Regions from separate parts of the Proteus sp. G2626 genome, predicted to be linked through region 1. Evidence: predicted binding sites of a transcription regulator. Region 1 holds the regulator's gene; the other holds the start of a gene.
The links. The regulator ArgR, encoded in region 1, controls arginine synthesis, uptake and breakdown. The targets are predictions, from matches to a motif close to ANTGAATAAAAATACANT.

Region 1 (3,406 bases):
GTTGTAAGAAGTCATCTAACGTTACAGGTTGGCCAATAGGCGTAATACGGTGGTAAATAGAGAAAATTGTGCCGACGGAAACGTTTACATCAATATTCGACGAACCATCTAAAGGGTCCATTAGTACAACATACTTAGCATTTTCAGCGCGATCACCTTCAAAGATAACAATATCGTCTTCTTCTTCTGATCCGATACCCGCAACTTCACCACGTGCTTTTAATGCTGCTTTGAGTTTCTCATTCGCGTAAAGATCCAGTTTCATCTGGGCTTCACCTTGAACATTAGAAACCCCGTTAGTACCCAGAATATCGACTAACCCTGCTTTATTAATATCACGGTGGATAATTTTAGCCCCAAGCTTAATAGCCGAAAGTAATGCCGTAAGTTCGCCAGTTGCATGGGGAAAATCTTGTTGTTTCTCGACGATAAATTCGCCTAATGTTTTCATGACGCAGGTCCTGAATGTGAGTGGGTAAAGTAAAAAAAGGAGGAAAATCTCCTTGGTGGTGGCAAGTTTAGCCAAAGAATCGAATGATTCAAAGGTTAATCCGTTCCTTATCTGCTTTTTGATCGTTAGAATAGTGACCAACTTCATGCTATTGGACAGAAATTCATGCACATTCATATTCTTGGTATTTGTGGCACCTTTATGGGAAGTCTTGCCATCTTAGCTCGAGCAAAGGGACATAAAGTCACAGGCTCTGATGCTAATGTCTATCCACCGATGAGTACCTTATTAGAAAATCAGGGAATTGAACTGATTGAGGGATATGACCCTAAACAATTAGAACCTGCTCCTGACATGGTCATTATTGGTAATGCCATGACACGAGGAAACCCTTGTGTTGAAGCTGTACTTGAAAAAGGTCTACCTTATACTTCAGGTCCTCAATGGTTACACGATTATATTTTACCTGAGCGTTGGGTATTAGCGGTCGCAGGAACCCATGGCAAAACAACAACGGCGGGTATGTTAGCTTGGGTTTTAGAAGATTGTGGCTATAAACCCGGTTTTTTAATTGGTGGTGTACCTGGTAATTTCCAAGTTTCAGCACAATTAGGTGAAAGCCCTTTCTTTGTGATTGAAGCTGATGAGTATGATAGCGCTTTCTTTGATAAGCGTTCTAAATTTGTACATTATTCTCCTCGAACACTGATTTTAAATAACCTTGAATTTGATCATGCCGATATTTTTGATGATTTAGCGGCAATTCAAAAACAATTCCATCATTTAGTTCGTATCGTTCCGGGTAGTGGAAAAATCATCATGCCTGATAACGACATGAATTTAAAACAGACCATTGGAATGGGATGTTGGAGTGAACAAGAATTCACGGGTGAAACAGGCGATTGGCAGGCCAAAAAACTCACTAATGATAGTCGCCATTTTGAGGTATTTCATAAAGGTGAAAGCGTTGGAGAAGTGTGTTGGGGGCTTTCTGGTGAACACAACATGCAAAATGGCTTAATGGCAATAGTTGCTGCGCATCATGTTGGTGTTTTACCCTCAGATGCGTGTGAAGCATTAGATAAGTTTGTTAATGCGCGTCGTCGTTTAGAATTACGTGGTGAAGTTAACCAAGTGAGTGTTTATGACGACTTTGCACATCATCCTACGGCGATTTTGGCAACGCTTGAAGCATTGCGCAGTAAAGTTGGTGGAACTGCACGTATTATTGCGGTGTTAGAGCCCCGTTCAAATACGATGAAAATGGGTATTAGTAAGGATGATATCGCTCCCGCATTAGGTCGAGCTGATGAGGTGTTTTTATTCCAGCCACCGAATATTCAATGGTTAGTAAGTGATATCGCGGAGCATTGTGTGCAACCAGCGCGCTGGAGTACCGATCTTGATACATTAGTGGATATGATTGCGAAAGAAGCGCAAGCGGGTGATCATATTTTAATTATGAGTAATGGCGGTTTTGGTGGGATACATGAAAAACTGCTTAAAAAATTAGCGCAGCCTAAAGGCTCAGAGAATCAGTATTAATAATAAATAAAAATAAGCCACTGACTGTTTAGTGGCTTATTTTTGGACGCTATGGAAAAGCGATTATAATTCCTGATCAAACAGGTTTAGGATTGCATCTCGCAACTCTTCTGTTGAAAACCCGGGTGCAGGTGTTGAAAATATGGTGTCATCACCCGCAATACTGCCGAGGATCCCTTCTGCTTTGCCTAATGAATCTAATAAACGTGCAATAAGTTGAGCCGCACCTGGACTCGTTCTTATCACTACAACCGAATGGTTATGGTCAATATCAAGTACTAGATTTTTTAATGGGCTACTTGCTGTCGGTACGCCAAGTTCAGTGGGTAGGCAATATACCATTTCCATTTTGGCGTTACGGGTTCTTACTGCACCAAATTTTGTTAGCATACGAGAGATTTTGGACTGATTAATATTATCAAATCCAGCTTCTTGTAATGCAGTCACAATCTCGCCTTGTGAACTGAATTTTTCTTCTTTCAGCAGGGCTTTAAACGCTTTAACCAAGTCTTCTTGCTTAGAAGGAACGCGCATAGTTCACCTTTAGTGAGTTATCAATAACCCGCGTATTATGCGGAGAAGTGAATTTTTATGCAACAAAAGACGATGAAAGGTAAGAGATAATTTACGGAAAATTGTAAAGTAGAATGTACTACAAAAAAGTTTCATTTACCGACTTTGAATGTGGTAACTTAAGGGAAGTAAAATATTTGTTAACTAAATGATAAGCTTAAATGATTGTCATAAGGAGATAGACCCACTTAACATTTTGCCCAATTTATTGGAATTATTTATCAAAAGAGTGCCCACTATCTCATTAACAGATAAGCAATTTGTTTAGAATAACCAAAGTATTATTTTCCACTGTAAATGCCTTATTATGCAATATTGCTGTTAAATAATTGTTTTTTAAAAGGTGTATTGCGTAATAGTGAATCTCTCTAAGGCGTTCCACTATCTTGTAACTAAGGAGTATCAGAATGAAAGTAGCAGTTCTCGGTGCAGCGGGTGGTATTGGTCAGGCACTGGCACTTCTTCTTAAAAACCAGCTTCCAGCTGGTAGTGAACTCTCTTTATATGATATCGCTCCCGTCACACCGGGCGTCGCAGCTGACTTAAGCCATATCCCAACTCAAGTGACGGTAAAAGGTTTTGCTGGTGAAGATCCTTCTCCTGCATTAAAAGGCGCTGATGTTGTTCTGATTTCTGCGGGTGTTGCTCGTAAACCAGGCATGGATCGTTCTGATCTTTTCAATGTGAATGCCGGTATTGTCCGTAATTTAATTGAAAAAGTAGCACAAAATTGCCCTAAGGCACTGATTGGTATCATTACTAACCCAGTGAATACAACAGTTGCTATCGCTGCTGAAGTACTGAAAAAAGCGGGTGTTTACGATAAAAAACGTCTTT
Region 2 (3,406 bases), on a different contig from region 1:
AATTATGATCCAGCGAAATGACAGTACTCTTGGGCTGTTTAATGGTGATATCGGAATTATGCTCAATAATGATGAAGGCGAAATGAAAGCCTTTTTCCAATTACCAGATGGTACCTTGAAAGCTATTCAACCTAGCCGATTACCTCAACACGAAACGGCGTATGTCATGACAGTACATAAATCGCAGGGGTCTGAATTTACACACACCGCATTGGTATTACCTGAAAAATTTTCGCCCGTAGTCAGCCGTGAATTGTTGTACACTGCTTTAACGCGCGCTAAACAAAAGCTTTCTCTTTACGCTTGCGAGTATATGGTGAAAATGGCTATTCAAACACGTATTCAGCGTCGAAGTGGGTTAGTCGATAAATTACGTTATTAATATTTACCTAATAAGATAAAAACAATAAAAGACAGGCATTGAGAGGGATACCTGTCTTTGGGGTTGTGTTAAATATTACTCTTTATGTAAATCTAAAATCAAGATCTTAGAGCGACGCTGATAATTGTAGAGCGCTTGTTTTTCAATGGGTAACTTATCAATTTCAGCAGGTTCAAATCCTTTCTCTTGAAACCAGTGAATACTTCTCGTTGTTAAAACAAATAGTTTCTCTAGTCCCAATTGCTTAGCATGAGTAGAAATACGTTGCAGTAATACTTCACCACGGCAAGAACTACGATAATCAGGATGTACGGCAACACAGGCCATTTCACCAATTTTTTCTGATTGATAAGGATAAAGCGCGGCACAGGCAATAGTCATATTATCGCGTTCAATAATAGTAAATTGGTCTATCTCTATTTCTAATTGTTCTCTTGAACGTCTGACTAAAATACCTTGTTGTTCTAATGGGCGAATAAGTTCGAGTATGCCACCAATATCATTGATATTGGCTCTGCGAACTTTTTCTGCGCTTTCCATCACAATTTGAGTCCCAATACCATCTCGAGAAAATAGCTCTTGAATAAGCGCACCATCAGATTGATAACTTAATAGATGACTGCGTTCTACCCCCCGACGACAGGCTTTAACAGCGCCTCGCAAGAATCTAACTGTACCTGAGTGGTAATCACCTTCTGTTTGTAGTTCTTGAATTTTGTCTTCTGCTTGATTAGGTAGTAATTCAGACACAATGTGACCATCTTCATCAACCACTCCCTGGAAAGAGCAAAAACCAATCATTTTTTGCGCTTTAAGTTTTATAGCAAGTTGTGTTGCCACTTCTTCTGATGTGAGATTAAAACTTTCACCTGTAACAGACACGGCTACAGGGCCAATTAATACAATGGCATTACTGTCTAATTGACGATGAATTGCTTCTTCATCAATACGGCGAATTTTTCCGCTGTGACAATAATCAACACCATCATCAACTCCTAAAGGTTGCGCGATGACAAAGTTGCCACTAACCACATTAATATGCGCGCCTTGTAATGGTGTATTACTTAAACTCATTGATAAACGTGCGGTAATATCGAGCTGTAATGTACCCGCAGCTTGTTTAACAATTTCTAAGGTTTTACTATCTGTAATACGGGTATATTTATGATAAATCGGAGAGACTTTTTGCACTTCAAGTGCCATATCAATTTGTGGTCTTGCGCCATAAACAACCACTAAACGGATACCTAAACTGTGTAGTAATCCAATATCGTTAATGATGGATGGGAAATTTTCATGTGCAATAGCTTCGCCACCCAACATAATGACAAATGTTTTGCCTCTATGTGCATTAATATACGGAACCGAGTGGCGGAATCCATCGACCAATTCGGTGCTACGCTCTTTCATAAAGCCCTCTCAAATGAATTTTTATTCGCATTTTATGTATTTTTATTCTTTTTGGTGAGAAATGGCAAGTAAAATCCTATCTTATTGTTTTGCATAAGGGCAGAATATTCGTGTAAAAGTGAGTAATTGTGCTGTTTTTAAGTGACAGTGAAGTGTGGATTGGGTAAAGTTTTTCGTTCTTAACTTTTTTTATCTCTTTTTAGAGTTTATTGACGTTAATCGTTTTTTTGGAATATTTTCATGAGTCATTCTGAGCACAATCAAACTCGTCGTCGTCTTATTAAAGGAATTGGCGCGTTATTATTGTTAAGTGTTAGCCCTGTTGGCTTGGCTGCGACAGCATCTATTGTGGCCGTCAGGGTCTGGCCTGCCTCGACTTATACTCGCGTGACTATAGAATCAAGTACACCACTTAAATATCGTCAGTTTGCATTATCAAACCCTGAACGTATTGTGGTGGATTTAGAAGGTATTCAACTTAATAGCGTACTAAAAGGGGTTGCTAATCAGGTGCAGACTAGCGATCCTTATTTGAAATTGATCCGTGTTGGTCAAAATACGCCCAAAACAGTGCGACTGGTATTTGAGGTAAAAACAGCAGTGCAGCCACAAATGTTTACTCTAAAGCCTGTTGCGGAATTTAAAAACCGTTTAGTGTTAGATTTCTACCCAAGTCACGGCTCAGACACTGAAGATGACCCACTCTTAGCACTGTTACGTGAATATAATGATGGCGATTTACAACAAGCGGTACCCGCACAAACAGATACACGTAAACCGGGTCGGGCGGGACGAGATAGGCCAATTATCATTATGATCGATCCTGGGCATGGCGGGGAAGATCCCGGTGCCGTTGGGAAATATAAAACGCGTGAAAAAGATGTGGTATTACAAATAGCACGTCGCTTAAGAACATTAATCGATAAAGACGCCAAAATGAAGGCGTATATGACACGTAATGAAGATGTGTTTATTCCATTAACAGTGCGTGTTGCTAAAGCACGAAAAATGCAAGCAGACCTGTTTGTCTCTATTCATGCAGATGCATTTACTAATCGTTCTGCCAGAGGCTCATCTGTTTTTGCGTTGTCAAAAACAGGTGCGACCAGTAATACGGCACGTTATCTTGCGCAAACTCAAAATGAGTCTGATTTAATTGGTGGTGTGAGCAAAAGTGGTGACCGTTATGTTGATCATGCCATGCTTGATCTTGTGCAAACAGCGACTATCAATGACAGTTTGAAATTTGGTAGTGAGGTGCTTAAATTGTTAGGAGGGATTAATAAACTGCATAAAAATAAAGTCGATCAGGCAGGATTCGCTGTATTAAAAGCGCCTGAAATCCCTTCTATTTTAGTAGAAACTGCCTTTATCAGTAATATCGAAGAAGAGAAAAAACTGAAAACGGCTAAATTCCAGCAACAAATTGCAGAATCTATTTTTAAAGGTATCAAAGCTTATTTTGCTAATGGTGGTGAGTTAACCTTAGCTGATCGTAGCTAGTGTTTTCCTCTTATCTTTTATATTCCAGTAGAAAGTAAACATTGCTTTCTATTGGGGTTTCTTATTACTTTTCAATAAAATAACCTTATTTAACATCATGACTTTATTACA

Region 2: the regulator ArgR is predicted to act here: its motif matches at 1,805-1,822, upstream of argA (amino-acid N-acetyltransferase).

Annotation. Positions count from the first base shown of each region.
Region 1 is NZ_JAABNH010000002.1:113,266-116,671, forward strand. Features, by position in the region: gene fbp (class 1 fructose-bisphosphatase) at 1-451, opposite strand, end outside; gene mpl (UDP-N-acetylmuramate:L-alanyl-gamma-D-glutamyl-meso-diaminopimelate ligase) at 617-1,996, shown strand; gene argR (transcriptional regulator ArgR) at 2,060-2,530, opposite strand; gene mdh (malate dehydrogenase) at 2,977-3,406, shown strand, end outside.
Region 2 is NZ_JAABNH010000007.1:54,608-58,013, reverse strand. Features, by position in the region: gene recD (exodeoxyribonuclease V subunit alpha) at 1-382, shown strand, start outside; gene argA (amino-acid N-acetyltransferase) at 458-1,792, opposite strand; gene amiC (N-acetylmuramoyl-L-alanine amidase AmiC) at 2,033-3,295, shown strand.